Regions from separate parts of the Qipengyuania pacifica genome, predicted to be linked through region 2. Evidence: predicted binding sites of a transcription regulator. Region 2 holds the regulator's gene; each other region holds the start of a gene.
The links. The regulator LexA, encoded in region 2, represses DNA repair genes until DNA is damaged. The targets are predictions, from matches to a motif close to GTTCCNCNCTTGTTCT.

Region 1 (5,454 bases), on a different contig from region 2:
TTGCTGATTCCGACAGCCGAGGTCGGCATGATAGGAACGCCCCGTACCGCCGGCATCCGAGAAGACCAGGATGCGCTTGGTCCCTTCCATGAAGCTTTGCGCTTCGGCGACATTCGCACTGGGGCTCCGGCGTTCGAGGCGCTGCTGACCATCGCGGCCCAGGACCAGCCTGCGGGTCCGGCCCGTGACCTCGGCCACCGCCTCGGTCCCGAAGTGCTCGATGATCGCATCGAGCGCTGTGGCGATAGGCGGCAGCGCACAGAGCTGTTCGATCAGTGCATCGCGCGCGGCGATAGCACGCGAGCAGAAAACGGGATTGCCCTCCTCGTCGCTCATTGCCTCGGAGCGAAGATTGCCGTCCTCGTCGGCGAAGACCTGCATCAATCGTACCGGGAAGCTCTTCGTAAGGTAGTCGATGACGTATTCACGCGGTGAGAGATCGATATCGAGCGCTTCGCGTTCTTCCACGGTAAGGTCGGCAAGGCGTCGGTCGAGCATGGCCTCTGCGGTCGAGACCAGCTGCACGACAACCGAATGATCCTCGCCAAGCGCCGCTTCCATTGCAGGGATCAGGCTAGGCAATTTCATCGAGAGCAGGAGCTGGGCAAAGAAGCGCTGCTTGGTACCTTCGAAGATTGAGAGCGCCGCAGCCTTGGCGTTGCGATTGAGTGTATCGCCGCTGTCCTCGTCGACCACGCGGGTTGCTTCGAGCGCAGCTTCGAGGTTGCGGTGAATGATTGCCCAGGCCTCGGCATAGGCATCGTATATCCGCACCTGTGCATCGGTCAGGCTGTGCTCGAGGATTTCGTACTCGACCCCGGCGAAGGACAGCGCACGGGCAACGTAGAGTCCCTGGGCCTTGAGGTCGCGGGCGACGAGCTCCATCGCCGCGACGCCGCCAGCGCGGATCTCGGTCATGAACGCCTCGTGGGTCGGAAAGGCGGTCTCGGGTCCCCAGAGACCAAGCCGTGAGGTGTAACCGAGGTTGGCGATATCCGAAGCGCCAGTGGCAGACGCGTAGAGCACGCGGGCGCGCGGCAGATGGTTCTGCAGCCTCAGACCCGCCATGCCCTGTTCGGAGCCCTTGACCTTGCCGCGGGTTGATGAGCCCCCGAGCGCATTGGCCATGGCGTGGGCTTCGTCGAAAGCGATCACGCCGTCGAAATCCTCGCCCGCCCAGGCAAGGATCTGGTCGAGCCGCGTATCCTCGGCGCGCCCCGAGCGCAGCGTCGGGTAGGTGACGAAGAGGATGCCTTCGGACATCGTTACGGAGTGGCCAAGTTTCCAGCGCGAGAGCGGCTGGAGATCGAGCGGCAGCCCGCCAAGCGCTTCCCAGTCGCGGCGCGCATCTTCGAGCAGCGCCTCGTTCTTTGTGATCCAGATATGGCGACGCTCGCCGGCGAGCCAGCGGTCCATGATGACCGCGGCGATCTGTCGTCCCTTGCCCGCTCCGGTTCCGTCGCCAAGGAAGAAGCCCTGGCGGTATTCGTGACCATCTTCGGACAGTTCCAGCGCGGTGCCTTCCTGGCTGACCTTGAACCGGCCCGGAAGATCGCGCGCGAATGCCTGGGCAGCGTAGACCAGTGTCTCGCACTGCGCTTCGGACAGAAGGCCATCGGCCCGCCAATTTGCGGGAAGGCGCGGGCTAACATCCGGCTGGGGCGCCGCGACCGAACCCATGGCGACCGATTCCACGAGCGGGGTAGGATGGACCGGCGCATCCTCGAACGCGATGCGACTGGGCCGGTAAGGCAGGTAAATTCCGGTCTGTTCAGGCACCGGCGCGGGGTCGGCGAGAACCGAATAGGCAAGGTCAATCGCATTCGCCGTGGCTGCTGGTGTCGCGGCGAACGGCGCCACCGGCCGAACCAGCGCGCTTTGGGTCGAAGTCTTGCAAACGAGGCGCACTGGCTTGCCGAGCGGCAGGCGATGGATGTTGGCGGAGGTCTGTACGCGTGGCGGAAGCGCAGTGATAAGCTCGTGGAGCAAGATGAGGTCGACAGTATCTCCGATGATCGCAGGCGAGGACGCAGTCTGCGTCTTGTCGATGACGACCAAGCGAACGGCGATACCAGTCCCGGTGCGGCGGAACACCTGCTGCAAGCGCACATCGAGCAACAGCGATGCTTCGCCCTGCGCTTTGGCGAACGTGGAAGCATCGAAGCCATCGGGCATGATGCCGACAATCCTCGCGGCTCCGGCAGTGGCCCGGATCGCGCTGCGCAGGTGGCGCTGCGCCGTCTCGCCGTCCTTGCCGCGTTCCCGGCTGCGGGCGAATGGCGGGTTCATCAACACGGCCGATGGAACCGGGCCGCGAAGTAGGTCGGCGATCAGTTCCCCGTCATGCGCGGTGGTCGCGGTCGAAGGAAAGATGTGGCCCAGGTTGTCTCGTCTCGCCGGATCAATCTCGTTGAGGATTAACGAGGCGTTCTGGAGCCAACCCCAGAGAGCAAGGGCACCATTGCCGGCGGAGGGTTCGAGCAGCGTGTCACGCGCGGAGAGAGCCGCAGCCTTCGCCATCAGCCAGGCCAGCATCGGCGGGGTCGAGAACTGCTGGAGCTCGACCTGTGCTTCGCTGCGCACGTGCCGTGGCGGCAAGGCTGCTTTGAGCCAGTCGAACCGCGCTTCGGCTTCGTGCACGTTCGTCGCCAGATCGATCCGTGAGGACTCTCGCAGCCAGAGCAGTGCGCCGATCTCGACCGCGTTGTTGTGGTCATCGATGGTCCAGGCGCTTCCCCAGTCCATGACGCCGGTTTCCTCGGCGAACAGGCCGGCGATATCGGCGCGGGAAAGGTGACGTCCCGAAGCGAGAAACTCGGCAATCCTGGCGCCGACGGCGTAAGCCAATGGCACTGACGACTGTTGCTCGCCGGCGGGAAACAGGTCTGACTGAAACATGGCAATTCGTCCTCCTGATGAGGGCATCGGGACACGCCCTCTGCCGGATCAGGAATTAGAGAAGCTCTCTCTCCTCTACCGCGCCGCTTTGCGGCGCAGCCATGCTGTAAGTTCATCGTTCCAGTCGGTGTCGCGTGAGGATGGTTTGCGAACGTGGATCGTCCGCCCATCGCGGGCATAAGCGGCCAAGCCACGCGACGCGGCCAGCTCGCCGCCAGCATCGTGATCGACGAAGAGGTGAAGCTCGGTCACGCTTTCAGGCACGCTGACGAGACCGAAGCGCTCATTGCCCAGGGTCGCCCAGACGGGAATGCCGGTGAGAGCATAGGCCGACATTGCGCTCTCGATGCCCTCAGCGAGGCCGAGCTTGCCGGAGGCCGGAGCGAAGAGGCGGACAGCAGCTTCACCGAGCGCGCCGAGCGCGCGTTTCGGCTTTTCGAAAGCGGCCTTGCCTGAAGCCTCGGTAGACAGGAACGTGCGGTGGATGGCGATCGGGCACTCGTCGAGGCTGACTGCCGCGATCATGGCGGGCAGAAAGCGGGCCCGTCCTTTCGGGCCAAGCGGCGTTCGTGGATGGAAGCGGAGCGCCGGAGATGCGGCGAGGATGCCGCGGCTTTCAAGATATGCCTTTGCCGGACTAGCACGCAGTGGCTGTGCATCGCGCCAGATCCTCAGCGCTACCGCCGAGGGTTTGCGGGTGCTGGTCGATTCGGGTTCGTTGGTGGTCGCAGAACCTGAAAAAAGCGCCGGTGCCTCGAAACCTTCACGCGCCAGAGCAGCCAGCACGCTCTGCTGATCGCATCCCGCGAAACAGTGGAAGAGGATGGCCTGTCGGCCGAGCGACACACCGAGTGACGGCGTGCGGTCATCATGCGCGGGGCAACAGGCCATGCCCTTTGTGCCGGACCATTTGCCCCCTCGCGATTCGCAAATGCGACGGGCGGTCTCGGCAAGCGACCGGTTGGGATGAGTTTGGACAGACAGGGACATGCGAGCTCCTCAGCATGCAAAGTGGCCCCCCCATCAGCGTTCCTTTCCTCTCCCGAAGGCAGGCATTCACAGGTTTCCTACAGTCATATGTTCTATTTATGTTCCATTGTGATTCGAATCAATGGAGCACCACTCGAGATGACCTCTCTCAATTGTCGGACCGCGATAGCGGTCGCCTGCCTGGGGATGATCGCGACCTCCTCTCAGCAAGTCCGCGCCCAGGATTTCACCTTGTTCGAGCACGCGATCGTTCCGCCGAAGACGGACCAGCAGCCGGCAAGGGAATATCTTCCTGCAATCTACCAGGCCGAGCCAGCAAACGTATCCTACCGGGAAGGCTTGTATATGGCGGCGATAGCCGAGGCTGAACGCCGTTACGGGCTTCCGACCAACCTGCTTCGTGCTCTTATTTGGGCTGAGTCCCGCTTCAATCCGATGGCTGTTAGCCCAGCCGGTGCTGCCGGGCTGGCTCAGCTTATGCCGGCCACGGCGAGAGAACTGGGCGTCCGGAACCGTCATGACCCTCTTGCATCGATCGACGGTGGCGCCAGGTACCTTCGCGATATGTTGGACCGGTTCGACGCAGTCCACCTGGCCTTGGCTGCTTACAATGCTGGCCCAGGTGCCGTCTCCCGATCACGCGGCATTCCCAACAATGGTGAAACGCCGCAATATGTCCGGTCTGTGTTGGGACGTTGGCAAGCAATTGGTACGTACAATTGACGAAACTACCTGATTTCCGGCTATCGTCTGAAATCATGTGCCGGAATGAAGACGGACAACGCCAGTGAATGAGACCCCCGGTGAGCCGTTCGACTTTCGCAAGGCGTTGAAGGCACAGAAGCGCCGGAAGCTGAGAAAGGAGATCTCGTTGGGTTTGGGAGCATTCGCGATCGTATTTGCTGGAGGGATGCTGGCACTCAACTGGCCAGTCCATGATGCCAGCCTTGCTAACGACGATCATCAGCCTCAGGCTTTATTCCAGCAAGCAAGCTCCCCACAATTCGACATCTGCGGATCCATCCGGCGCACATGCGTCGTGGATGGAGATACTTTCTGGCTTGATGGCGTGAAGATCCGGATTGCCGACATCGACACTCCCGAGATCAGCGAGCCTCGTTGCGACTATGAATACCAGCTCGGCATGCGCGCGACGCACCGCCTTGTCGAATTGCTGAATGGCGGGCCCTTTGAACTGAGGACCATCGGTAGCAGAGACGAGGATCAGTACGGTCGCAAATTGCGGGTTGTAACGCGCGGCGGCCGCTCGCTTGGCGATCAGCTGGTCAGCGAAGGCCTGGCGCGAACCTGGACCGGGAGACGTGAACCATGGTGCTGAACCGCGATCAGGAATTGTGGGCCGTCGCGCTCTGGGTCGAAAAGAACCATGGCGAAGAGGGAACCGCGTATATCGCGCAGCAAATCCAGCGGCTATCCAACGAAGGGGACGAGGCAGGCATGGCAACGTGGAAGACTGTTGCTGACCGCTTCGATCAGCTTAGCTGCCAAAGCTCTACGAACTGAGGCTCGGCACGATGCGGAAGTGGCTTAAGGTCTGGGGCATCA
Region 2 (5,454 bases):
TTCGCATCCCGCAGCTTTCCTTGCTTGAAAGCCGCGCATCGCGCCTCCATTGACGCCACGAATGACCGACCGCCGATCAATCCTCGTAATCGACAATTACGACAGCTTTACCTTCAACCTGGTCCATTACCTGATGGAACTGGGGGCTGAGGTCGAAGTCGTGCGTAACGATGCCGTCACTGCCAATGAAGCTCTGTTGGCAGGTCACGCAGGTTATCTCATATCGCCGGGCCCCTGCACGCCCAATGAAGCCGGCGTCAGCCTTGATCTGGTGGCAGCATGTGCAGACGCCGGAAAGCCGTTGCTCGGTGTGTGCCTCGGCCATCAATCCATCGGCCAGTTTTTCGGCGGACGCGTGGTCCGCGGGGGGCTGATGCACGGCAAGACGTCACCCGTCACGCACGATGCCACTGGCGTATTTGCCGGACTGCCGTCTCCGTTCACGGCAACGCGCTATCATTCGCTCGTGGTCGAAGACATTCCCGCCTGCCTCGACGTGAACGCCACCAGCGAAACACCTGGCCTCGACGGCAGCAGCGTCATGGGGTTCCGACACCGCGATCTGCCCATTCACGGGGTCCAGTTCCACCCGGAAAGCATCGCGACCGAACATGGTCACGCCCTGCTCGCCAACTTCCTCGAAATCTGCGGCATCGCCGCCAGGGTCCCGGCATGAAAACGCTTCCCGACGCAAAGCAACATCTTGGGGAAGCGGAAGCCGAAGAGGTTTTCGGCTGGATCCTCGACGGTGAAACCGATGACGATGCGATCGCACGTTTCCTGGTCAATATGTCCGCGCGCAGCGAAACATCTGACGAGATCGCCGGCGCTGCGCGCGCGCTGCGGCAAAGGCTCATTCCCGTCGACGCGCCCGAAGGCACGGTCGATTGCTGCGGAACCGGGGGTGACGGACACCATACCCTCAACGTCTCGACTGCTGTCAGCCTCGTCGTCGCAGCTTGCGGCGTGCCCGTCGCCAAGCACGGCAATCGGGCCGCCAGCAGCAAATCCGGCGCGGCCGATACGCTCGAGGTACTCGGCCTCGACATGGAAGCTGCAGGAAAAAGCGCCGAGAAGACTTTGGCGGAACTCGGGATCTGCTTCCTATTCGCCAAGAACCACCACCCGGCCATGGGACGGATCCAGCCCATTCGCCAGAAGCTTGGCGTTCGTACGATCTTCAATCTGATGGGTCCGCTTTCGAACCCGGCCGGCGTGAAGCGGCAGCTTATCGGTATCGCGCGCCCGGCCTATGTCCCCATCTATGCCGCAGCCAAGGCAAAGCTGGGCACCGAACGCACTTTCATCGCCTCGGGAGACGAAGGGCTGGACGAACTGAGCCTTGCCGGCGGCAACGAACTGGCAGACGTTCAGGGCAACGATTTCGAGATGCGCCGGGTGCTCGCGGTACATGCCAATCTGCCCCACGCACCGGTCGAGGCTATTCGCGGCGGCGATCCCCGTCACAATGCCCGCGCGTTGGAAGCCCTGCTTGCGGGCACACCCGGACCTTATCGCGACGCGGTACTTTTCAACGCCGCGGCCACTCTGATCGTAGCCGACCGTACGGAGGACTGGACGGAAGGCGCCGAGATCGCCGCCGAAGCACTGGATTCCGGCAAAGCCAGGACCTTGCTCGAAAGCTGGATTGCAATGGCCACCTGATATGAACAAGCTAGAACAAATCTGCGCCACCAAACGGGAAGAAGTGGCCGCACGCAAGCGCATGCGGTCGCTGGCCGATCTCGACGCTTCCGCTCGCGAACAGACCGCCCCGCGTGGTTTCCGCTCTGCGCTCGAACGTGCGGAACGGTCCGGCTTCGGCCTCATCGCCGAAATCAAGAAGGCTTCACCCTCGAAGGGCTTGATCCGGGAAGATTTCCATCCCGCTGCCCATGCCCGCGCCTATGCTGCAGGGGGCGCTGCGTGCCTTTCGGTTCTCACCGACGCCCCGTATTTTCAGGGTCACGAAGATTATCTGGTCGAAGCGCGATCGGCCTGCGAATTGCCCGTCCTGCGCAAGGATTTCATGGTCGATACCTGGCAGGTGGCCGAAGCGCGCGCACTCGGCGCTGATGCGATCCTGATCATAGTCGCCGCACTCGATGATGGTGCGATGGTGGAGATCGAACGGGCCGCGGTGGAATATGGCATGGACGTATTGGTAGAAGTCCATGATCACGCAGAGATGGAACGTGCAGCATTGCTACAGTCGCGCCTCATTGGCGTGAACAACCGGGACCTGCGGACCTTCTCGACCGATCTCGCCACGACCGAAGCCTTGGCGCCTCTGGCACCGGAGGGTTCGCTTCTGGTCGGCGAAAGCGGCATTTCTCTATTCGAAGACTGCCAGCGCTTGTCACACGCCGGGGTGAACAGCTTCCTAGTCGGCGAAAGCCTGATGCGCCAACGCGATGTCGAAGCGGCAACTCGCATGCTGCTCGGGAACTGATCTGTCCTACACGCTGCTGACCGGTTAAAGGTATCAGCTCCAGACCAAACCCGCTGCGTTCTGGCGCGATTTCGGCCTCGGTGCGGGGTGACTTTTTATCCCCTTGTACAGTGGTCCATGTGGTCCATGTCTCCCCTGCGCGACCGAAAAGCTTAACGACAGCGGTTTCTCAGCGCCCTGATCCGGATCGAACCATGAACGGTTGTTCCGCAAGGAACGGCTGAATTGCTTGACTTTGTTATTTTGGTTGCTTAATTGTTCCGCATTCGTTCACGCCTTTTGTGAACACGCGATACGGAGTTCGCACAATGCTGACCGCCAAGCAGCACGAATTGATCCGGTTCATCCAGCAGCGTCTGGAAGACACCGGCATTTCCCCCAGCTTCGAAGAAATGAAGGAAGCGCTCGATCTGAAGAGCAAGTCGGGCGTACACCGCCTGATCTCGGCACTCGAAGAACGCGGCTTCATCCGGCGCCTTCCCAATCGGGCGCGTGCGCTGGAGGTGGTCAAGCTTCCTGAAAATGCCGTGATGGGGTCGCCCGCTCCGGTGGCGGCTAACGACGCCGTATCGGCTGCGATCCCGGCAAAGGCGGTGGCGCCCGAACCGGCAAACGACATCATCGATGTTCCGCTTCATGGGCGGATTGCCGCCGGCGCCCCGATCGAAGCGATCGAAGGTCAGTCCAGCATGCCCGTGCCGGCCGCGCTGCTCGGTCCGGGCGAACATTATGCCTTGGAGGTTTCCGGAGATTCCATGATCGAAGCCGGGATCTTCGATGGCGACTTCGCTCTGGTAAAACGCACGGACACGGCCCGCGATGGCGAGATTGTCGTGGCGCTGGTCGACAACGAAGAAGCGACCCTGAAATACCTTCGCAAGGATGCAGGCCGCGTCGTGCTGGATCCGGCCAATGGTGCATACGAAGCGCAAGTTTATGAACCCCACCGGGTTCAGGTTCAGGGAAAACTGGCGGGCCTGCTCCGCCGCTACCACTGATTTGCTGGCGCGCGCCTACTCACGTGGCGCGCGCCACCATCCATGCTCGCCCTGATCCTGGGCGACCGTATCGATCTTTTGGTCTGCCAGATAGATCGAAGCGCCCCCTTCCCGGTCGAGAAACCTTCTGTCCGCTTTGAGCCAGCGCGGCTGACAACTGTACGGCAGATACCGGTCGGCAATAACGATGTCGGCCCGCATGCAAGCCGCGGCCAGGGCCCGCTCTTCCACGAGATATCTATTGCGGGCGACGAGGACGGACCAGGGTCGCCCACCCCGTTCTAGGGAGAAGACGCAAAACTGGTCGCTGCACCGGCTGCGCAGCCAGTCGGCAATCTCGATAGGGCTCTGATCCGTACCGGCCAGTTCGAGCAGATTGTCCTGAGCATATCCGCCTTCACGATCGTGCAGAACCAGCAACCGTTCGGCCTCGTTGGCAACGCCTATATCGCGTCCGTCACGCGTAATGAGGATATCGGGTATCGGGGCGGTGATCATCAGCACAGCAGAGGCGAGAATTGGCCCAAAACCCAGCAGGCGCGCCCTGCCTTGCCATAACGCCACCCAGAGCGCCCCGCTCACGTATAACCCTATCGCTCCCATACCGATACGCGGCGCAAGCTTGACCGACCCCGGCTGCTCGGCAAAGAAATGGGCAATGGCCAGCAGCAGGGCGAGCGACTTGCCCACTAGCCACCACGCCGGCGCGCCCGCTCCGATCAGATCGAGCGCCAAAGCAAGCGCCACGAGCGGCATCGATATGAATGTGACCAGCGGAATGGCGATCAGATTGGCCGCCGCTCCATAAACGCCGGCGCGATGGAAATGGAATAAGACGATTGGCATCAAGGCCAGCTCGATGACCAGTCCAGTCAGGAACAGCATCACCGCCCGTCTCGACATGCGACGCAGCCAGCTCTCCTGTCGCGGTGCGAGAAAGTCCCGTACCGCATGCACATTGTGGAGCGATACGATGGCGATGACTGCCGCAAAGCTCATCTGGAAACTCGGCCCGACGAGCGATTCCGGCCACAACACGAGCACGACTCCCGCCGCGATAGCGATCATCCGCATGGATAGCGGTTCTCGCCCCACAGCCAATGCGACCAGTACGAGCAGAGCTCCGATACAGCTACGCACGGTCGGCACTTCAGCGCCGGTAAGCAGTGTGTAGGCAATGCCGGCGATCGCTGATGCCCCGGCGGCCACCAGCGGCAGCCGGATGCGCAGCGTCAGCCAAGGCCAGAACGCGAGCAGCTTCAGAACAATGAAATAGGTCGCAGCTATGATGGCGCTCACGTGAAGACCGCTGATGGACAGCAAATGGGTCAGCCCGGAATCGCGCATTGCCTCTTCGTCCGCTTCGGGAATCGCTCCGCGGTCCCCGCTCGCCAAGGTGGCTGCGATGGCACCGGACGTCCCTTCGAGATTGGCGCGAACGTGTCGCGAGAGCTGTCTCTGAGCGGATGCTATGGACAGTCGGGATGCGCCAGGCGGCTCGATGATCTCAACATCGCCGACAGCCGATCCAGTTGCGGCAAGCCCATCGAACCAGGCTCGTCTGGCGAAGTTGTACGCACCGGGAACGATCGGCGGTGACGGAGGCATGAGACGTGCCGACAGCCTGACCCTGGCACCTTCTCGCAATTCCGGGCTGTCCGCAGACAGCGGCACATTGACCCGATATGCGTGCGCTTTTCCCGTCTCGCCGTCGCGCGCGGCCAGGACCAGCCTAACCCTGTCTTCGGCCGGCTGCTCTTCCCGGCTCAGCACCCGCCCATCGATCCGCTCGAAACGTGGATAGGCAATCGGTTCTGCGCCCACCATCGCCGATCGGGCCCACACGACCGACACGCCTGCAGCAACGGCCAGAGCCAATGAAATAACTGCGGCAAGAGTGAATGCGCGACCGGGCTGATGGCGCCAACCCGCCCACGAGAAAACAGCCATTCCCAAGAATGCTGAAATCATCGCGACCCACTGCCACGGTGCGGCGAGATAGAA
Region 3 (5,454 bases), on a different contig from region 2:
CTGATCGCGTGGCTATGCCCGCTGGCGGTTGCCATTATCCTTACAACCGGCCTGTTTCCCTCAATTCTGGGTACTTGATACGAATTCGGCTTTTCGGGCGAGGAATTAGCATTTAATTGCCGTAGTCCGGCTGGCGGAGCAGGGTAGTCCTGCGGCGGGCCTGTGGGGGGCCATAGGCCGCATGATTTTCGACAGAGTAAAACCGCTCGACGCCATTCTGGCCGCAGCGGAGAAGAAGTCGCTGAGCCGGTCGCTTGGCTGGTTCCAGCTCACCCTGATGGGCATCGGTTGCGTTATCGGCACGGGCATTTTCGTGCTGACCGCCGTCGGGGCGCAAAAGGCCGGACCCGGCCTGATGATCGCCTTCGCCATAGCCGGCGGCGTCTGCATCGTGGCCGCGCTCTGCTATGCCGAAATTGCCGCGATGATACCGGTCGCCGGATCGGCCTATACCTACAGTTACGCCACCATCGGTGAATTCTTCGCCTGGACGGTGGGCTGGGCGCTGATCATGGAATACGCCATCGCCGCATCGGCGGTTTCGGTGGGCTGGTCGGGCTATTTCTCGGGGACCGTGCTGGGCGGACTGGGTATTCATCTGCCCGCCTGGTTGAGCGCGGGGCCGCTGGCCCTGGGCGGGGCCGCAGGCGGGTTCATCAACCTTCCTGCGCTGGTGATCGCGCTGCTAGTGACCGGCCTGCTGGTCATCGGCACGAGTGAAAGCGCCAAGGTCAATGCCGTCCTCGTCATCGTGAAGGTTACGGCGCTGACCGCGTTCGTGGCGATCACGCTGACGAGCTCGGAATTCGAAGCGTCGCATTTCAACCCGTTCCTGCCGGCCGGGGTCTTCGGCGGTTGGGGAACCGGGGTGGGCGCAGTCGGTGCGGCGGCGACCATGTTCTTCGCCTATGTCGGTTTCGATGCGGTTTCGACCGCGGCGGAGGAAACCAAGAACCCGCAGCGCAACGTACCCATCGGGTTGGTCGGATCGCTGCTGTTCTGCACGATCTTCTACATCCTTGTCGCTGCAGGTGCGATCGGGACCATCGGCGGGCAGCCGATCATGGATGCAATGGGCATTCCGCTGGAAGCGGGATCGCCCGAACTGGCGCGCCAATGTGCGATGCCGCAATATGCCGATGCGCTGGTCTGTTCGAACGAACCGCTGGCCCATGTGCTCAAGATGCTGGGCTTTTCCGGCTTCGGCAATGCGATCGGGCTGGCAGCCTTCCTCGCGCTGCCTTCGGTCATCCTAGTGCTGATTTTCGGGCAGACGCGCATCTTCTTCGTGATGAGCCGCGACGGACTGCTGCCCGAACGGCTGAGCCGGGTGCACCCACGGTTCAAGACGCCGCATGTCGTGACCATCATCACCGGTCTTGCCGTGGCCATCGGGGCGGCATTCTTCCCGGTCGGTCAGCTGGCGGATATCTCGAACGCGGGAACGCTCTATGCCTTCCTGATGGTGGCAGTGGCCGTAATGGTGCTGCGCGTGAGGGATCCGGGGCGCAAGCGGCACTTCAAGGTACCCATGGTGTGGGTCGTCGCGCCGCTGACGATCATCGGCTGCGTGCTGCTGTTCTTCAACCTGCCGAGTGCCGCCATGCTGTTCCTGCCGGGGTGGGGGATCATCGGCGTGGTGATCTATGTGCTCTATTCGCGCAGGCGCAGCCATCTGGGGCAGGGCATTGTCGAAGTGGTCGACGATGTTGCCGGAGACGAGACGATGGTGCCGATCGAGCCTGGCAGGAAGAACGACTGATACAAGAAGGGGCGCCCGCTGAGGCGCCCCTTTTTGATTAGAGAGACGGTCGGATCAGATATCGACCGTGTCGACGTGGCGTTTTTCCGCTTCGTCGTGGACCGTCATGCCCAATGCCATCTTCGCGGTATTCAGGAGGCCGATGTCGCCGTCCCAGATTTCCGCATCGCCCAGATCCATGCGCAGGAACAGGATATCGGGATCGGTCTTGCCGCCATCGTACCAAGCTTCGATGAAATTATTCCAGAACTGGTCGAACCGCTCCTGACTGGTTTCCTTCACCAGCGTGCCGTTGAAGCGGGCGAACATGTCGTGACCCTTTCCTTCGAAGGTCGCGGTGGCGGAACCGAGCCTGGCAAAGTCGCTCTTGGTGTGGGTGAAGAACCAGATCGAACTGTTAGCATCCTTGTCGAGCTGCGGGCTCATCGGCACCGCAGTGGAGCTGTCGTTCGTGAGCTGTAGGAACAGAAATGGGCTGTCTGCCAGCGACTTCCAGAACTTCTTCTTGAGGTCTTCCGGATTTCCTTCGGCGTGTTTCATTGATCGACTCCTCGTGAGATTTGTCTTCATGCAATGATCGACACGTCTGTTCGGTCCCGCGGGTGGATGCAGCGAAAACGGAGAGGGGGGCAAATTATATCAAACGATATTTGCAACGGGAGGTGTTGAACATATATAGAACAAATGGCCTCTGCCTCCACCCTTCAGAAGCTCGAAATTCTCGCGGATGCGGCGAAATACGATGCATCCTGCGCGTCTTCGGGTACGTCGAAACGCAATTCGGTTGGCGGGAAGGGGATCGGGTCGACGGAAGGGATGGGCATCTGTCACGCCTATGCGCCGGACGGTCGCTGCATCAGTCTGCTGAAGATCCTGCTGACCAATTACTGCGTGTTCGATTGCCACTACTGTATCAATCGCAAGAGTTCGAACGTCGCGCGCGCCCGGTTCACCCCGCAGGAAGTGGTGGATCTGACACTGGCGTTCTATCGGCGTAATTATATCGAGGGGCTGTTCCTTTCGTCAGGCATCGTCAAAAGCTCCAATCACACGATGGAGCAGCTGGTCGAAGTGGCGCGCATCCTTCGCGAAGAACATGATTTTCGCGGTTATATCCATCTCAAGACCATCCCCGAAGCAGATGCGGAAATCGTGCATCAGGCCGGGCTGTATGCCGACCGCGTTTCGATCAATGTGGAACTGCCGACCGATAGCGGGCTGACCCGCCTCGCGCCGGACAAGAATTCCGGACAGATCGAAGGAGCGATGGGCAAAGTGACCAGCGACATCGCCGAGCTGAAAGATGCGCGTAAGAAGTTCAAACATGCTCCGCGTTTTGCCCCCGCTGGGCAATCCACGCAGATGATCGTTGGCGCGGACACGGCGACGGACAGCGATATCGTTGGCAAGGCGAGCCGGCTTTACGACAGTTTCAAACTGCGGCGTGTATATTACAGCGCGTTTTCTCCCATTCCCGATGCGAGTGCGGTTCTCCCGTTGAAGCGGCCGCCATTGATCCGCGAACACAGGCTATACCAATCGGACTGGTTGATGCGGTTTTACGGCTACAAGCCGGCCGAGGTGATGCAGGCGACAGAAGCGGATGGAAATCTGCCGCTGGACATCGATCCCAAGCTTGCCTGGGCGCTCAAGTTTCGGGAGCAGTTCCCCGTGGATGTAAATCGCGCCACGAAGGAGCAATTATTGCGCGTGCCTGGACTGGGCGTCAAAGCGGTTCACAAGATCCTTACCAGTCGCAGGCACCGGACGTTGCGGCTCGACGATGTGGCGCGGCTTACGCTGTCCATCACCAAGGTTCGACCGTTCATCTGCACCGTAGATTGGCGTCCTTTAATGCTTACGGACCGCGCAGACCTGCGCACGATGCTCGCGCCCAAGACCGAGCAGCTGGAGCTGTTTTCGGCATGACCATGCTCCAGGTCGCGCGCGCAGGCAGTTTCCATGTGGTGCATCTGCCGGTAGCGGATGATTTCGATTTCTGGCGCGATTGCGCGCGAGCACTGATTCAGGCTCAGGTTCCGCCCGATCGTATTTCCTGGATCGAACCGGGAGGGAGCGGCGACCTTTTCGCGCAAGGTGACCATGGTGTTCCTACGCCGACTTCAGGTGCTCCGCCTGTACGCGCCAACCGTCGGTTCGTGAATCTGGCAAGAAATGCCGCGCTTCATTCCGATCCGGAGCGGTTCGCGCTGTTGTACCGGCTGTTATGGCGGTTGCAGGCAAATCCCGGGATGATGGAGGACAAGGCTGACGACGATGTCCGCAAAATCGAGGAGCTGGACAAAAATGTTCGGCGCGACAGTCACAAGATGCATGCATTTGTGCGGTTTCGCCTCGTCGAAGCGGATGAGGCAGAAGGCGGTGATCGATACGTCGCCTGGTTCGAGCCTGACCATCATATTCTGCGCGCCAATGCGGGTTTTTTCATGCGCAGGTTTGCCAATATGCGCTGGTCGATCCTTACGCCTCGCGGAAGCCTTCACTGGGACGGCGAAACCATGACCGAGGGGCCGGCGGCAGAGCGCTCCGATGCTCCGCAAGGCGATCCCATGGAGGATTTATGGCGCACTTATTACGCGTCCATCTTCAATCCGGCGCGTCTCAAGATCGGCGCGATGCTTAAAGAAATGCCGAAGAAATACTGGAAGAACATGCCTGAAGCGGCGCTTATTCCCGAGCTCGTCGCAGGGGCCCAATCCCGTGAGGCGAAAATGGTCGAGAAGGGAGCGCTGGAATTCGACGAGCGGCCGGAGACTTTGGCCGCGATCGACAAGGCTATATCAGCCTGTCGCGAATGCCCGATCGGATTGCTCGATAATCACGCCGTCATGGGCGAAGGGCCGCAGGACGCTGCCTTGATGATCGTGGGCGAACAGCCGGGCGATCAGGAGGATATCAAGGGCCGACCCTTCGTCGGCCCAGCGGGACAATTGCTCGACGATCATCTGCAGATGGCGGGGATCGATCGAAGCGCGGCTTATGTCACCAACGCCGTAAAGCATTTCAAATATGTTCAGCGCGGAAAACGGCGCATTCACCAGAGCCCGGCGGCAAAGGAAATCGATACGTGTCGGTGGTGGATGGAAAGCGAAAGAGCGATCGTTCAGCCGAAACTGGTGCTGGCGATGGGGGCCAGTGCAGCTCGGGGCATGCTCGGTAAAACGGTCAGTATTTCCAAGGCTCGGGGCGCACCGATCCAGCTAGAGGACGGCAGTGAGTTGTGGGTGACAGCGCACCCATCCTATCTGCTGCGTCTGGATGGGGCCGCCAGGGATGAACAGGTGCGCTTGTTCGACAACGACCTGCGGGCGGTGCGACAACGTCTCGAGGAAATCGCTCAGCGAGCGTGACCCGCATCCACCACGCCGGTTCTGTGCAAGCATCGTTAGGTGAGGAACAATTTGCCGCGACCACAGCTACTTAGAAACATAGGTAGCAGCCGAGTACCATCGGGAAGGGCGAAGTGTTGGAATATCGATGGTAAAGGCGCATTTTTCCAAACGCATCGGCAAGTTCACCGGCGACCGCCGGGTTCTGGTATTCCTGATCTTGGCCAGCCTGCTGATAGCTGGCCGCGTGTGGCTAGCCGAACATCCCGAGCATGACCCCTGGGCGCCACTGGACCTACGCGATCCTGTGGGGTGGGCGACGGAAGCCAAGTTGCAATCCCT

Region 1: the regulator LexA is predicted to act here: its motif matches at 3,978-3,993, upstream of K3177_RS03750 (DUF7146 domain-containing protein).
Region 3: the regulator LexA is predicted to act here: its motif matches at 2,429-2,444, upstream of K3177_RS05355 (putative DNA modification/repair radical SAM protein).

The regions. Positions count from the first base shown of each region.
Region 1 is NZ_JAIGNQ010000001.1:744,370-749,823, reverse strand. It holds gene K3177_RS03755 (strawberry notch family protein) at 1-2,898, opposite strand, end outside; gene K3177_RS03750 (DUF7146 domain-containing protein) at 2,974-3,888, opposite strand; gene K3177_RS03745 (lytic transglycosylase domain-containing protein) at 4,027-4,611, shown strand; gene K3177_RS03740 (thermonuclease family protein) at 4,676-5,227, shown strand; gene K3177_RS03735 (DUF6961 family protein) at 5,218-5,412, shown strand.
Region 2 is NZ_JAIGNQ010000003.1:380,379-385,832, reverse strand. It holds gene K3177_RS11570 (anthranilate synthase component II) at 62-676, shown strand; gene trpD (anthranilate phosphoribosyltransferase) at 673-1,665, shown strand; gene trpC (indole-3-glycerol phosphate synthase TrpC) at 1,667-2,452, shown strand; gene lexA (transcriptional repressor LexA) at 2,761-3,450, shown strand; gene K3177_RS11550 (ComEC/Rec2 family competence protein) at 3,466-5,454, opposite strand, start outside.
Region 3 is NZ_JAIGNQ010000002.1:9,300-14,753, reverse strand. It holds gene K3177_RS05370 (sodium-dependent transporter) at 1-78, shown strand, start outside; gene K3177_RS05365 (amino acid permease) at 182-1,762, shown strand; gene K3177_RS05360 (pyridoxamine 5'-phosphate oxidase family protein) at 1,817-2,302, opposite strand; gene K3177_RS05355 (putative DNA modification/repair radical SAM protein) at 2,447-3,691, shown strand; gene K3177_RS05350 (UdgX family uracil-DNA binding protein) at 3,688-5,133, shown strand; gene K3177_RS05345 (extensin-like domain-containing protein) at 5,261-5,454, shown strand, end outside.